2 linked regions of the Modestobacter italicus genome follow. The protein of the gene in region 1 interacts with the protein of each later gene in a pairwise test. Links are inferred from orthologs where the notes say so. Each region holds a gene or a part of one and is shown in the gene's direction. Other genes may lie near its edges. The genes, in order: MODMU_RS17195 and MODMU_RS21595.

What was found.
Region 2: the proteins of MODMU_RS17195 (region 1) and MODMU_RS21595 interact in binary tests that used the Escherichia coli proteins (3 or more experiments, as listed by UniProt). The link is inferred for Modestobacter italicus from one-to-one orthologs.

Annotation. Positions count from the first base shown.
Region 1 is NC_017955.1:3,588,970-3,596,067, reverse strand. The notes cover bases 2,175-5,144. They hold MODMU_RS17195 (ABC-F family ATP-binding cassette domain-containing protein), read left to right. Parts: upstream 2,175-2,843; coding sequence 2,844-4,445; downstream 4,446-5,144. Other genes in these bases: MODMU_RS17185 (enoyl-CoA hydratase/isomerase family protein), read left to right, coding at 4,881-5,144; MODMU_RS17190 (helix-turn-helix domain-containing protein), read left to right, coding at 4,654-4,884; MODMU_RS17200 (SCO7613 C-terminal domain-containing membrane protein), read right to left, coding at 2,175-2,656. Also shown: MODMU_RS28915 (SCO7613 C-terminal domain-containing membrane protein), read right to left, coding at 1-518; more of MODMU_RS17200, read right to left, coding at 578-2,174; more of MODMU_RS17185, read left to right, coding at 5,145-5,657; MODMU_RS17180 (ABC transporter ATP-binding protein), read left to right, coding at 5,733-7,098. UniProt on the Escherichia coli protein: Genetic data indicate it may be involved in ribosome assembly or function.
Region 2 is NC_017955.1:4,564,116-4,572,643, forward strand. What follows is about bases 1,116-5,515. They hold MODMU_RS21595 (multifunctional oxoglutarate decarboxylase/oxoglutarate dehydrogenase thiamine pyrophosphate-binding subunit/dihydrolipoyllysine-residue succinyltransferase subunit), read left to right. Parts: upstream 1,116-1,487; coding sequence 1,488-5,315; downstream 5,316-5,515. Other genes in these bases: MODMU_RS21590 (ABC transporter permease), read left to right, coding at 1,116-1,307; MODMU_RS21600 (DUF6104 family protein), read left to right, coding at 5,322-5,504. Also shown: MODMU_RS21585 (ATP-binding cassette domain-containing protein), read left to right, coding at 1-525; more of MODMU_RS21590, read left to right, coding at 525-1,115; MODMU_RS21605 (metal-dependent hydrolase), read left to right, coding at 5,603-6,307; MODMU_RS21610 (2-hydroxyacid dehydrogenase), read left to right, coding at 6,330-7,331; MODMU_RS21615 (S26 family signal peptidase), read right to left, coding at 7,315-7,710; sodN (superoxide dismutase, Ni), read left to right, coding at 7,771-8,175; MODMU_RS21625 (PP2C family protein-serine/threonine phosphatase), read left to right, coding at 8,291-8,528. UniProt on the Escherichia coli protein: E1 component of the 2-oxoglutarate dehydrogenase (OGDH) complex which catalyzes the decarboxylation of 2-oxoglutarate, the first step in the conversion of 2-oxoglutarate to succinyl-CoA and CO(2).

The DNA of each region.
Region 1 (7,098 bases):
GCGACCAGCAGGCCGGCGACCGCCGTGCCGAGCACCGCGGCGACCTCGGTCAGCGCCGCCGGCTCCCCGCCGGTGAGCGCGGTCAGCACCGCGAACTGGGCGGCGAGCCACGCCGCGACCGGCCAGGTGACGGTGCTCCGCGCGACCCGGCCCAGCAGGCAGTAGAGCCCGGCGAGCAGGCCGAGCACCAGCACGCCCCGGCCCGTCGAGGTGGCCCGGTCGCCGAGCACCGACAACGCCACCGCCGCGATCGCCAGCGTCTCCTCCGAGGCGCGCAGACCGCGCCGGGCACCGCGCACCGACGCCGCGGCGGCGGCCAGCGCGAGCACGGTGGACACCAGCCGGCCGGCCAGGCTCAGCGACGCCGCACCCGCGACCACGACGGCGACCGCGCCGGCGGCCAGCAGCACCTGCTGGGGCGTCACCCGGCGGAGCCCCTCGTCCGCCGGCGGCGCGGACGGTGGGGGCACGGGGCGGCCGAGCGGGGGCGGGTAGAGCACCTCGGGCTCCTGCGGCACCCCGATCACCTCCCCAGCGACGTCGCCGTCCCACGCTACGGGCGACCGGTCCGGCCCGCTCAGCTCATCTGCGCCACCCAGGCCACCGCCTCCCGGGCCTGGGCCAACCGGCGCTCGTACGTCGCGCCGAGCACCAGCAGCACCAGCCCGGCGGCGGCCAGGGTCACCCACGGCGGCAGCAGCGGCGCGTAGGCCCCCAACCGGGTGGCGGCCACGAACGCCAGCGCGCACGCGCCCAGCACGAACGGCGCCTGCCGGTGCGCCAGGGTGCCGAGCGCCACCATCGCGACCGCGCCGGCCACCACCAGCACCAGCCGCAGCGCGCTGGGGTCGGCGGCGACCGCCAGCGTCGAGGGCACCAGCGCCACACCGACCGCGGCCCCCTCGGCCGCCCAGGACGGGCCCCCGGTCCGCAGCCGGGGGAGGACGCCCACCAGCAGCGCGACCGCCGCCGGCAGGGTGTAGGCCTCCGGGGTCTCGACCCCTGCGCCACCCACGGCGATCCAGGAGGCCAGCACCAGGTCGGCGAGGGCGAGCGCGGCGACCGGGGGCCGTCGGGCGACCAGGGCGTAGCAGCCGGCGGCGACGCCGACCACGGCCAGCTGCACGGCCACCTGCCCCCACGCCGCGACCGAGGCGGTGGTCACGCCGGCGGTCACGCCGGCCAGCGTCCCGGCCGCGGCGGCGACCCGCTCCTCCGGCGCACCGGCCCGCCAGGTAGCCACCGCGAAGGCCCCGGCACCGACCAGCGCCACCAGCAGCCCGCTCGCCGGGCTGGTCAGCGCCCCGCCCTCCCGGGCCAGCAGCGCCGCGGCCGCGGGGGCCGCCAGCGCGGCGAAGGTGCCGGCGTCGCGCACGGCCGGCACCCGGACGGCGGCCAGGGTCGCCGGCACCGCGGCCGTGAGGACGAGCAGCGCCAGCGCGGTGAACCGCTCGGCGTCGACCAGCTGCTCGCCCCCGACGACGGCGAGCGCGGCCGCGGCGGCCAGCAGCGCGGTGCGGACCTCGGGCAGCGCCGCCCGGGGGAGGGGGCCGGACAGCGGCCGACGCCCGGCCAGCAGCGCGGCCGCGGTGGCCAGCAGCAGCGCCAGCCCGACGGCCAGCACTGGCCCCGCCGGGCCGCTCAGCCCCAGGGACAGGCCGAGCGAGACCCCGACCACGCCGCCGGCCGCGGCCGCCACGGGCCCGGCGGGCAGTGCGCGGCCGGCCACCCGGGGCACCCGCAGCACCAGCACCGCGGCGACCGCGGCGGCCGCGAGCAGCGCGGTCGCCGTCCAGGCGTCCCGAGCGTCGCGGGCGTCGCCGGCCGCGCCGATCAGCAGGCCGCCCGCCACCCCGAGGCCCCCGCACAGGACGGCGAGCAGCCGGGCGACCGGCACGAGGGCCGGCCGCAGGGCGAGCACCAGGGCGAGGTCCGCGGCGGCGAGGGCCAGGGCGGCGGCCACCCCGGCGGGCCCGGCCAGCGCGTCGGGCCCGAGCAGCAGCGCGGGCACCGGCTGGACCGCCAGCAGGGCGGCCAGCGGCCAGGTGACGGTGCTGCGGGTCAGCCGGCCCAGGGCCAGGGCGACGACGGCCACCACCAGGCAGGACACCGCCGTCCAGGGCCGCAGGGCGACCTGGTCCAGCCCGAGCAGCCCCCGGGCGTGCGCGGCACCCAGGTCGACGGCGAGCAGGGCGGTGCCCGCGGCCGCCAGCGCCTCCTCGGTCGCGCGCAGCCCGCGGCGGGCGGCCCAGCCCGACACCGCGCAGGCCGCCGCCGTCCCGGTGAGCATCACGGTCGCCTGGAAGACGAGCCCGAACCGGGTCCAGCCCAGCGCGACGAAGGCCAGCGCCCCGGCGACCAGCAGCACGGCGCCCAGGCCGAGCAGCACCTGCTGCGGGCTCAGCCGCCGCCGCGGGCGCGGCGGCTCGGCCGAGACCGGAGGGCGGAGCGGTGGGGGAGGAGCGGGCGCCGGGGACGGTGCGGCCCACGGCTCGGGCGGCCGGACGGCGGCGGGGGACGGCGCCGGCCGCGCCCCGGGCGCGGCGGCGCGCAGCGTGGTCAGCAGCTCGTCGCGCTCGCGGGTGAGCTGGTCGAGCGTCGCGCCGATCCGGCCGAGCACCCAGCCGGCCTGCCCCGCGGCGGGCAGACCGCACACCGCGCAGGGGGCAGCGGGCGGGCCGGTGACCTCGGCCCCACAGACAGGACACGCAGGTCCGCGCGGGTACATGAGCGCATCCTGGCCTGTCGCGGGCCGAACCAGGCCGTGTTCCACAGGCGGGTGACGTGCACGTCACCCGGTAAAGGGGTCGGACGGAGGCATCCGAGGGCCTACCCTGGGATCAGTGATAACGACGACCGGTCTGGAGCTGCGCGCCGGCGCCCGCATCCTCATCAGCGACGCCGACCTACGCGTGCAACCCGGGGACCGGATCGGCCTGGTCGGGCGCAACGGCGCCGGCAAGACCACCACCCTCACCACGCTGGCCGGTGAGCGCGTGCCGCACGCCGGCAAGGTCGACGTCACCGGCGAGATCGGCTACCTGCCGCAGGACCCGCGCAGCGGCGACCTGGACATCACCGCCAGCGACCGGGTGCTCTCCGGCCGCGGGCTCGACGTGCTCCGGGCGAGGCTGACCAAGGCGCAGATCGCGATGGCCGAGCCCGCCGACGACGCGGAGATGGAGCGCGCCGTCCGGCTGTACGGGCGGCTCGAGGACCAGTTCGCCGCGCTCGGGGGCTACGCCGCGGAGAGCGATGCCGCCCGCATCTGCACGAACCTGGGGCTGCCCGACCGGGTGCTCGGCCAGCCGCTGCGCACCCTCTCCGGTGGCCAGCGCCGCCGGGTCGAGCTCGCGCGGATCCTGTTCTCCGACGCCGACACGCTGCTGCTCGACGAGCCGACCAACCACCTCGACGCCGACTCCATCGTCTGGCTCAAGGGGTTCCTGGCCAGCCACCGCGCCGGCCTCATCGTGATCAGCCACGACGTCGACCTGCTCGCCGCCGTGGTCAACAAGGTCTGGCACCTGGACGCCAACCGGGCCACCGTCGACGTCTACAACCTCGGCTGGAAGCGCTACCTGGACGCCCGGGAGACCGACGAGCGCCGCCGCCGGGCGGAGCGGGCCAACGCCGAGAAGAAGATCGACGCGCTGTCGGCCCAGGCGGACAAGATGCGGGCCAAGGCCACCAAGGCCAAGGCCGCGCAGAGCATGGACAAGCGCGCCCAGCGGCTGGCTGCGGGCCTCGAGCAGGTGCGGGTCCAGGACAAGGTCGCCAAGCTGCGCTTCCCGACGCCGGCCCCGTGCGGGCGGACGCCGCTCACCGCCGAGCACCTGAGCAAGAGCTACGGCTCGCTGGAGATCTTCACCGGCGTCGACCTGGCCATCGACAAGGGCACCCGGGTCGTCGTCCTCGGGTTCAACGGCGCGGGCAAGACCACCCTGCTGCGCATGCTCGCCGGCACCGAGACCCCGGACACCGGCGAGGTGAAGCCCGGGCACGGCCTGCGGATCGGGTACTACGCGCAGGAGCACGAGACGATCGACATGGACCGGTCGCTGCTGGAGAACATGCGCTCCGCGGCCCCGGACAGCACCGACACCGAGCTTCGGAAGATCCTCGGCGCGTTCCTCTTCTCCGGCGACGCGGTCGACCAGCGCACCGGCACCCTCTCCGGTGGTGAGCGCACCCGGCTGGCGATGGCCACGCTGGTGGTCTCCGGCGCGAACGTGCTGCTGCTCGACGAGCCGACCAACAACCTGGACCCGGCCAGCCGCGAGCAGGTGCTCGAGGCGCTGCGCACCTACCAGGGCGCGATCGTGCTGGTCACCCACGACGAGGGCGCGGTCCACGCGCTGAACCCGGACAAGGTGATCATCCTGCCCGACGGCACGGAGGACACCTGGAGCGCCGACTTCGCCGACCTGGTCTCGCTGGCCTGACGAGGGACCCGCTGCAGCGGGGCCCGGCAGGCGGGGCGGTCGGCCATCCCGTGTTCGGTAGTGCACTTCCCATCTCCGGTGGCCGTGATCGGGCAAGCGGGTGATCATGGCTCGTGGGACGCCGATGTCACCGGGACAGCGGCGCCGGGGGATCAGCGGGCAAGCGCCGGCGGACGTCGGTGCGACCCCTGACACACGGAGGGGAGTCATGGCCGACTCGAGCACTGCAGACCTGAGCAAGGGCAAGCGGATCACCGGGGACGACCGAACCTCGCTCGCGGACGAACTGCGCGAGCGGTACGACGGCGGGGAGAGCATCCGCTCCCTGGCCACCTCGACCAACCGCTCCTACGGCTTCGTCCACCGGCTGCTCTCGGAGTCGGGCGCGAGCCTGCGGGGCCGGGGTGGGGCGAACCGGAACGCCAAGAAGAGTGCGTGACCTCGGCTGAGGCGAACGGGTGGGTGAGGACGGCGCGCGAGGGCGCCGTCCTCACCGTCACCCTCGACCGCGCCGACCAGCTCAACGCGCAGACGCCGGACACCTGGGCGGCGCTGCGCGCGGTCGGTGAGGGTCTGGACGACGACGTCCGGGTGGTCGTCGTCCGCGGCGCCGGCCGGTCGTTCTCCGCCGGGCTGGACCGCACGCTGTTCAGCGCCGAGCCCGGGGTCGCCGGCGGGCTCGGTGAGCTCGGTGCGCTGCCCGCGGAGCTGACCCAGGAGCGCATCCGCGGGTACCAGGCCGGGTTCCGCTGGCTGCGATCGCCGGGCGTGGTGTCGATCGCAGCGGTGCAGGGGCACGCCATCGGCGCCGGGGCCCAGCTCGCGCTCGCCTGCGACCTGCGGGTCCTCGCCGAGGACGCCCAGCTGCGGCTGCCCGAGGCCTCGCTCGGGCTGGTGCCCGACCTGACCGGCACCAGCACCCTGGTCGAGCTGGTCGGCTACAGCCGGGCGGTGGAGATCTGCCTGACCGGCCGGCCCGTCGGCGCGACCGAGGCGCTGGCGATGGGCCTGGCCAACGCCGTCGTCCCGGCGGACCAGCTGGAGTCCGCCGTGGCCGGGCTGACCACCGCCCTGCTGCGACCCGACACCGGCGCCAGCCGGGAGACCCTGGCCCTCGTCCGGTCCGCGGTGCGCAACGACCCGGCGCAGCAGGACGCCGCCGAGCGGGCGGCGCAGGCCCGGCGGCTGGCCGTGCTCGCCGGGGGAGACTGAGGGTCGCGGAACAGGGCGGCCCCGGCTGCTGTTCCGGTGACTGATTACCCGGTTACAGCAGCAAGAGGACGTGCCATGAGCTCACCGATGACCTCGATGGCCGCGATGCGGTCGTTCAGCCGCGACTCGTCGGTGACCTCCCGGCAGATCCCCAAGGGCACGGTCCGCCGCATCCTCGGCATCGCGCAGCCCTACCGCCGTGAGCTGATCGGCTTCCTGTCGCTGGTGGTGTTCTCCTCGCTGATCGGGGTGATCACCCCGCTGCTGGCCGGTGACATCGTCAACCGGATCGCCCGGCTCTCCGGGACGGCGGGGGACGTCGTGAAGATCGCGCTGGTCATCGCCGGCCTGGCGGTGCTGGACGCCGCCAGCTCGCTGGTGCAGCGCTGGTACTCCGCGCGGATCGGCGAGGGCGTCATCTTCGACCTGCGCACCCGGGTGTTCGAGCACGTGCAGCGGATGCCGGTCGCCTTCTTCACCCGCACGCAGACAGGTGCGCTGGTGAGCCGGCTCAACAACGACGTCGTCGGGGCGCAGCGGGCGTTCACCTCGACGCTGTCCGGCGTGGTGTCCAACGTGATCGCCCTGGTGCTGACCGCCGGCGTCATGTTCAGCCTGTCCTGGCAGATCACCCTGCTGTCGATCGTGATGGTGCCGCTGTTCGTCCTCCCGGCGCAGCGGATCGGCAAGCGGCTGCAGGAGATCACCCGGGAGTCCTACGGGCTCAACGCGTCGATGAACGCCACGATGACCGAGCGGTTCAACGTGGCCGGGGCGCTGCTGGTCAAGCTCTTCGGCCGGCCTGAGGCGGAGGCCGACTCCTTCCGCGGCCGCGCCGCCCGGGTCCGCGACATCGGCGTGCTGTCGGCGATGTACGGCCGGGTCTTCTTCACCTCGCTGACGCTGGTCGCCGCGCTCGCCACCGCGCTGGTCTACGGCCTGGGCGGCTGGCTGTCGTTCACCGGCTCGCTGTCGGCCGGGGACGTCGTCGCGCTGGCGCTGCTGCTGTCCCGGCTCTACGGCCCGCTGACCGCGCTGGCCAACGTGCGGGTCGACGTGATGAGCGCGCTGGTCAGCTTCGACCGGGTGTTCGAGGTGCTGGACCTGACGCCGATGATCGCCGAGGCCCCTGACGCCGTCCCGGTGCCGGCCGACGACCGGTCGATCGAGTTCGACGCGGTCTCCTTCCGCTACCCCTCGCCGGCCGAGGTGTCGCTCGCGTCCCTGGAGGACGTCGCCGTCCCGGAGCAGCACGCGGGCACCGACGTGCTGCACGAGGTGTCCTTCCGCGCCGAACCCGGCCAGCTGGTCGCCCTCGTCGGCACCTCGGGCGCCGGCAAGTCCACGATCGCGGCCCTGGTCTCCCGGCTGTACGACGTCACCGGTGGCGCCGTCCGGGTCGGCGGCGTCGACGTCCGGCAGGCCACCACCGCGTCGCTGC
Region 2 (8,528 bases), 970 kb from region 1 along the record:
CTGCTCGGCGACCCGGCGGTACTCGTCCTCGACGAGCCGGCCAACGGGCTGGACCCCGAGGGCATCCAGTGGCTGCGCGGGTTCCTCCGCCACCTCGCGCACGACCAGGGCCGCACCGTGCTGGTCTCCAGCCACCTGCTGGCGGAGGTGGAGCAGACCGCGGACCGGGTGGTCATCGTCGGGGCCGGGAAGCTGGTCCGGCAGGGCTCGCTCGCGGAGCTGCGCTCGGGCAGCGCCGGCAGCGTGCTGGTCCGCTCACCGCAGAAGGACGCCCTGGCCGACCTGCTGCGCACGACCGCGGGGACGTCGGTCGTCACCACCGACGGCCACCCGGACGGGCTCACCGTCACCGGCCTGCCCGTCGAGGAGGTCGGCCGGCGCGCGTTCGCCGGCCGGATCGAGCTGCACGAGCTGCGTGCCCACACCAGCGGGCTGGAAGAGGTCTACTTCCAGCTCACCGCCGGCTCGGAGCAGTACGCCGCCGGCCGGCCCGGCACCGCCACCACCGGAGAGGAAGCCGCCTGATGGGCGCCGTCATCGCCCGGCTGACCCGCGCCGAGTGGACCAAGCTGCTGACCACCCGGGTGTGGATCGGCCTGCTGCTGGGCTCCTGCGTGCTGGTCGGCGGGTTCGCCGCGCTGTTCACCGGCTTCGCCGGCAGCAGCGGCGGCGGCCCCGACGGGCAGGGCCTGCCCGCCATCGGCACCGCGGACTTCGAGCAGCTCGCGCTCGGGGTGTCGGCGAACGCGACGGTGCTGTTCGTGGTGCTGGGCATCATCGGCACGACGCAGGAGTACCGGCACCGCACCGCCACCCCCACCTTCCTGACCAGCCCGCACCGCGGCCGGGTGGTGGTGGCCAAGCTGCTGGCCTACCTGGTGGCCGCCGTCCCGATGGCGCTGCTGGTGATCGCCGTCGACGTCCTGGTGGTGACCGTCTACGCCGGCGCCCGCGGTGCCGCCCCCTCGCTGAGCGGGGACAACCTGCGGGTGCTCGCCGGCGCCTGGGCCGCGCTGGTCATCTACGCCGTGATCGGCGTCGGCGTGGGCGCACTGGTCCGCAACCAGGTGGGTGCCATCGTCGGCGTGCTGGTCTACCTGTTCGTGGTGGAGACGATCGTGCAGGCGATCCCGGCGATCAACAGTGCCTACAAGTGGCTGCCCGGTGGCGCCCTGGAGGCCATGACGGCCACCTTCGGCCAGACCGACCTGCTCAGCGCGTGGCAGGGCGGTCTGGTGCTGCTCAGCTACGGGTTGGTCGCCGCCGTCCTGGGCACCCTGCTCGCCGTCCGGCGGGACGTCGTCTGAGCCGGGTCCGGCGGGGCCCGACCCCGGCCGGGAGGCGGCTCGCGCCGTTCCGTGCGGCGTGAGACGGGACACGTGCGCCACCTCACGCGGCGGCGTCGCAGGCAGGGGCCCCGGGCGTAGAGTCGGGACCCGGTCCAACGACGTCCACCGACGAAGAAGGCACTCGCCAACGTGTCAACCGTGAGCTCATCCCAGCCCTCCTCCGCCTCTGCCAACCCGGTGGCGGGATTCGGCACCAACGAGTGGCTGGTCGAGGAGATGTACCAGCAGTACCTGGCCGACCCGCGCAGCGTCGACCAGGCCTGGCACGACTTCTTCGCCGACTACCGCCCGGGCAGTCCGGTGTCCGACGGCGCAGACCGCAGCTCGCAGACCGCCCCGGCCCCGGAGCAGCCCGCACCGGCACCGGCACCTGCCGCGGCGAAGCCGGCCGCCGCCGCCTCGAAGCCGGCCGCCTCGAAGCCGGCCGCACCGAAGCCGACCCCCGCGGCCACCGCCACCCCAGCGCCGCGGGCCACCCCGGTCGACGCCCGATCGGAGGGCACCGTCGTGAACCGAGCAGCCGAGCGCGCCTCCCAGCAGGTGCCCGCCGCCCCGGCGAAGCCGTCCCCCGGCGCGGGCGCCGCCCGAGCAGCCGGCGACGACGCCGGCTCCGGCCCCAAGCGCACCCCGCTGCGCGGCGCCGCGGCGAGCGTGGTCAAGAACATGAACGCGTCGCTGACCGTCCCGACGGCGACCAGCGTGCGCGCCGTCCCGGCCAAGCTGCTCGTGGACAACCGCATCGTCATCAACAACCACCTGGCCCGCGCCCGCGGCGGCAAGGTGTCCTTCACGCACCTGATCGGCTACGCGCTGGTCCGGGCGCTGGACAGCTTCCCGAACATGAACACCGCGTTCGCCGAGGTCGACGGCAAGCCGACCCTGGTGACGCCGGAGCACGTCAACTTCGGCCTGGCGATCGACCTGCCCAAGGCCGACGGCACCCGCTCGCTGGTGGTCGCCTCGATCAAGTCCGCCGAGCAGATGGACTTCGCCGAGTTCTGGGGCGCCTACGAGGACATCATCCGGCGGGCCCGCGCCGGCAAGCTGACCATGGAGGACTTCTCCGGGACGACGATCAGCCTGACCAACCCGGGCACGATCGGCACCAACCACTCGGTGCCCCGGCTGACCACCAACCAGGGCACGATCGTCGGCGTCGGCGCGATGGACTACCCGGCCGAGTTCCAGGGGATGAGCCCCGAGGCGCTGGCCGAGATGGCCGTCTCGAAGATCATCACGCTCACCTCGACCTACGACCACCGGGTCATCCAGGGTGCGGAGTCCGGCGACTTCCTGCGCCGGATGCACCAGCTGCTGCTGGGCGAGGACGGCTTCTACGACGACGTCTTCCGCTCGCTGCGGGTGCCCTACGAGCCGGTCCGCTGGGTGGCCGACAAGCGGGTCAGCCACGAGGGGCAGATCGACAAGGAAGCCCGGGTCATCGAGGTCATCGAGGCCTACCGGCGCAACGGCCACCTGATGGCCGACACCGACCCGCTGGAGTTCAAGGTCCGCACCCACCCCGACCTGGACATCGTCCAGCACGGGCTGACGCTGTGGGACCTCGACCGGCCCTTCCCGGTCGGCGGCTTCGCCGGTGAGCGCACCATGCCGCTGCGCGACATCCTCGGCGTGCTGCGCAACTCCTACTGCCGCACGGTCGGCATCGAGTACATGCACATCACCGACCCCGAGGAGCGCGGCTGGCTGCAGCAGCGCATCGAGGTCAAGCACGACCAGCCCACCCGGGACAAGCAGAAGCGGGTGCTCGGCCGGCTCAACGCCGCCGAGGCGTTCGAGACCTTCCTGCAGACCAAGTACGTCGGGCAGAAGCGGTTCAGCCTCGAGGGCGGCGAGTCGGTGATCCCGCTGCTGGACGAGGTGCTGGTGGCCTCCACCGAGTACGGCCTGGAGGAGGTCGCGATCGGCATGGCCCACCGCGGCCGGCTGAACGTGCTCGCCAACGTGCTGGGCAAGAGCTACTCGAAGATCTTCGGGGAGTTCGAGGGCAACATCGACCCGGGCACCGTGCAGGGCTCCGGCGACGTCAAGTACCACCTGGGCGCCGAGGGCACCTTCGAGCACGACGGCCGCTCGATCGCCGTCTCGCTGGCCAGCAACCCCAGCCACCTGGAGACGGTCAACCCGGTGCTCGAGGGCATCGTGCGGGCCAAGCAGGACATGATCGACAAAGGCGAGGGCGGCTTCACCGTGCTCCCGGTCCTGCTGCACGGCGACTCCGCGTTCGCCGGCCAGGGCGTGGTGCAGGAGACGCTGAACCTCTCCCAGCTGCGCGGCTACCGCACCGGCGGCACGGTGCACGTGGTCATCAACAACCAGGTCGGCTTCACCACCAGCCCGGCCGCGGCGCGCTCGAGCCTCTACTCGACCGACGTCGCGCGGATGATCGGCGCGCCGGTCTTCCACGTGAACGGCGACGACCCCGAGGCCTGCGTCCGGGTGGCCAAGCTGGCGGTCGACTACCGGCAGGCGTTCAAGAAGGACGTCGTCATCGACCTGGTCTGCTACCGCCGCCGCGGGCACAACGAGGGCGACGACCCGTCGATGACCCAGCCGCTGATGTACGACATCATCGACCGCAAGCGCTCGGTCCGGAAGCTGTACACCGAGGCGCTGGTCGGTCGCGGCGACATCACGCTGGCCGACGCCGAGGAGGCCCTGAAGGACTACCGCGGGCAACTGGAGCGGGCCTTCGCCGAGACGCACGACGCCCGGGACTCCTCCACGCCCGAGCCGGTCATGGACCCGCGCTCGCCGCAGCAGGCGACCGTGGACACCGCGATCAGCCCGGAGGTCCTCAAGACCATCGGCGACGCCCACGTCAGCTTCCCGCCGGACTTCACCCCGCACCCGAAGCTGCAGAAGATGCTCGAGCGCCGGGCCGCGATGGCCAGCGAGGGCGGCATCGACTGGGCGATGGGCGAGCTGCTGGCCTTCGGCTCGCTGCTCATGCAGGGCGTCCCGGTGCGGCTGGCCGGCCAGGACTCCCGCCGCGGCACCTTCGTGCAGCGCCACTCGGTCCTCATCGACCGGGAGAACGCCGCCGAGTACACGCCGCTGTCGAACCTGACCCCCGACCAGGCGAAGTTCTTCGTCTACGACTCGCTGCTCAGCGAGTACGCCGCGCTCGGCTTCGAGTACGGCTACTCGGTGGCCAACCCCAAGGCGCTGGTCCTCTGGGAGGCGCAGTTCGGCGACTTCGTCGACGGCGCGCAGATGGTGATCGACGAGTTCATCAGCTCCGGCGAGGCCAAGTGGGGGCAGCGGTCCGGCGTGGTCATGCTGCTGCCGCACGGCCTCGAGGGCCAGGGCCCGGACCACTCCAGCGGCCGGATCGAGCGGTTCCTGCAGCTGTCCGCCGAGAACAACATGACCGTCGCCAACTGCTCCACCCCGGCGAACTACTTCCACCTGCTGCGCCGCCAGGCGCTCTCGGAGGTGCACCGCCCGCTGGTGGTGTTCACGCCCAAGTCGCTGCTGCGGGCCAAGGCGGCGGTCAGCCCGGTCGCCGACTTCACCGAGCAGCACTTCCGCCCGGTCCTGCCCGACCCGGGTGTCGGCCGCAAGGCGCTGGACGGCGCCTCGGTCAAGCGGGTGCTGCTGTGCAGCGGCAAGGTCAGCTACGAGCTCTTCTCCCAGCGGGAGGCCGAGGGCCGCACCGACACCGCCGTCCTGCGGGTCGAGCAGCTGTACCCGCTGCCGGCCGAGGAGATCGTCGAGGCGCTGGCGCAGTACCCCAACGCCTCGGACGTCGTGTGGGTGCAGGAGGAGCCGGCGAACATGGGTGCCGCCCAGTTCATGCTGGTCAACCTGCCCGACGAGCTGCCCGCCGGCCGCACCCTGCGCCGGGTCTCGCGCAAGGCCTCGGCCAGCCCGGCCGTCGGGTCGGCGAAGGTGCACGAGGTCGAGCAGCGCGCCCTGGTGGCCCAGGCCTTCGCGGACTGAGCCCCCGTGTACTTCACCGATCGCGGCATCGAGGAGCTGGCCGGCCGGCGGGGCGAGGAGGAGGTCTCCCTCGCCTGGCTGGCCGACCAGCTGCAGGCCTTCGTCGACGCGAACCCGGAGTTCGAGGTCCCCGTCGAGCGGCTGGCCACCTGGCTGGCCCGCGGCGGCACCGACGATGTCGACGAGTGAGTGGAGTGCCAGCGCATCACTTTCCGAGCGCTGACACTCCACTCAGCTCCTCCGCGCGCCTCCGTCGGCTGGGCGGCACGCGGGGAGACGCTGGGTAGGTGCTCGGTCACTCGCATGCCCTCTCCGGTCTCGCCGTCGGCGCCGCCACGCTCCCGTGGGCGCCGGTGCACGGCACCGTGGCGCAGGTCGCCTGGGTGTCGGCCGTCGGCGGCTTCGCGATGCTGCCGGACCTGGACCAGAAGGGGTCCACGATCAGCCGGATGTGGGGGCCGCTGACCGACGTCCCGTCCGGCGTGGTGAACGCCATCAGCCGCGGCCACCGCTGGGGGACGCACGACGCCGTCCTCGGGTCGCTGGCCTTCGGGCTGCTGGCCTACGCCGCCGCCTGGAACCACTGGTCGAGCCTGCTGCTGCTGGCACTGGCCATCGGGCTGGCGCTGCGGGCGCTGCACGTGGTCATCCCGGGGCGGGCGGAGAACACCGTGATCGGCAACCTGGTGCTCTCCTGGGGCGGGGCCTGGCTGCTGCTGGCGCACAGCCCCGGCCCGGACTGGCTGCCCGCGGCCGTCGTCGTCGGCGTGCTCACCCACATCGCCGGGGACGGGCTGACCAAGGAGGGCGTGCCGGTACCGGTGTTCTGGCTTGTCCGGCGCAGCCGGATCGCCCCGGTGCACCTGCGCACCGGCGCCGTCGTCGAGCGGGCCGTGCTCGTCCCGCTCTTCGTGCTGGCCACCGTGGCGTTCCTGGTCGCCAACACCGGCGCCCGCACGCTGGTCGACCCGATCCTGGCCCGACTCGGCTGATCGGGCACTACGGTCGGCGGCTGTGACTGGCACCGCCCCCGCCGAGCGCGGTGGTCCCCCGGTGAGCGGGCACGTGTACGTCACCCGGCTGCTGTCCGACGACGCGATGACGGCGCTGGCCGCGCTCGGGCACCCGGTCGTCGTCGGGGAGGAGCGGCCCCCGACCCCGGCGGAGCTGCTCCGGGACGCCGCCGGTGCGGCTGCCGTCGTCGCCACCCTCACCGACCGGGTCGACGCCGCGGTGCTGGACGCCGCCGGTCCGGGGCTGCGGGTGGTGGCGAACGTCGCGGTCGGCTACGACAACGTCGACGTGGCGGCGGCGCGGGCCCGGGGCGTCGTGGTGACCAACACCCCCGGCGTCCTGGACGGGGCGACGGCGGACCTGACGATGGGCCTGCTGCTCGCCGCCGCCCGCCGGATCGCCGAGGGCGACCGCTTCCTGCGCACCGGGGCGCCGTGGGTGTGGGGACCGCGGATGCTCGTCGGCCTGGACGTCTCCGCCGGGGCGACCCTGGGCATCGTCGGCTACGGCCGCATCGGCCGCGCCGTCGCCCGCCGGGCGCGGGCCTTCGACCTGCAGGTGCTGGCCACGCCCACCCGGACCCCGCTGAGCCCGGCGGAGCGCGCGGCCGTCGAGTTCCGCGAGCTGCCCGACCTCCTCGCGGCCTCGGACGTGGTCAGCCTGCACTGCCCGCTGACCCCGCAGACCCGCCACCTGGTCGACGACGCGGCGCTGGCCCGGATGCGGCCGACCGCACTGCTGGTGAACACCGCGCGCGGCGGCGTCGTCGACACCGACGCCCTGGTCCGGGCGCTCACCGAGGGGCGGCTCGGCGGCTCGGCGCTGGACGTCTTCGAGGACGAGCCGCACGTCGACCCCCGGTTGCTCGCGCTGCCCCAGGTGGTGCTCACCCCGCACCTGGGCAGCGCCGGCGACCGGACCCGGAGCGCGATGTGCGGCCTCGCCGTCGACAACGTCGCCGCCGTGCTCGCCGGCCGCCCGGCGCTCACGCCGGTGGACTGAGGTCCTCCCCCGGCTGCCGGGGATCGGGGGCGAGGCGGCCCGGCCGGGGCCGCAGCCGGAGGACGACGCGGCCCACGACCACCGCGGGCCCGAACGCCCGGCTGTCGTCGGTGACGAGCGGGTTGTCGCCCTCGACCCAGTGCCCGCCCGGCACGGCGCGCCGCACCCGCTTGACCACGAGCAGCTCCGGGCGGGTCGGGAAGCGGGCCAGGACGACGTCCCCGGGGCGCACCCGGGCGGCCCGGCCGACCCGGCGGACCAGCAGCCGGTCGCCGTGCCGCACGGTCGGCGCCATCGAGGGGCCGGTCACCCGGGCGAGGACCCAGCGCGTGGCCAGGCCGGGGACGTCCCGCCGGCCGCGACCGCCGGACGTGTTCATGCTGATCACCGCGGGTAGGGTCGCAGACGACCGATCTCCCACGAACCCGGAGGCATCCCCATGCGTCTGTTCCGCATGTTCTCCGCCGTGGAGGCCACCGCGCACTGCGACCTCCCCTGCGGCGTGTACGACCCGGCCCAGGCCCGGATCGAGGCCGAGAGCGTCAAGGCCATCCAGGAGAAGTGCCAGGGCAACGAGGACCCGGTCTTCCGCACCCGCGCCATCCTGATCAAGGAGCAGCGGGCGGACCTGGTCAAGCACCACCTGTGGGTCCTGTGGACCGACTACTTCAAGCCCCCGCACTTCGAGAAGTACCCGCAGCTGCACGAGCTGTTCAACAAGGCCACCAAGCAGGCCGGCGCCGCCGGCGGCAAGGGCAGCATGGACCCGGCCGAGGGGCAGAAGCTCCTCGACTACATCGCGGAGATCGACAAGATCTTCTGGGAGACCAAGGCCGCAGCCTGACCAAGGACTCCGTCCTGCTGCCGGGTCGCCCCCTCGGGCGGCCCGGCAGTGCTGTATCCCGCCACCGCGGCACCCGGTGTCGGCCGCTCCGACCCGACCCAGGAGAGACCGCACCGTGAGCCCCCGTTTCGACCTGCGCTCGTTGCTCGAACGGGTGGAGGCCGCCGCGCCGATCGACGCCGTGTCCGCGGTCGCCGACCAGCTCGCCCTGCTGTCCGAGGCGACCGAGGTGTCGTTCCTCATCGCCGACTTCAGCGGTCACGCCCTGGTCCGGCTGAGCACCGCCGAGCGCACACCCGAGGGCACGCGCACCCGCGGCCCCGAGTCGGCGGAGACCGTCCCGCTGGAGGGCA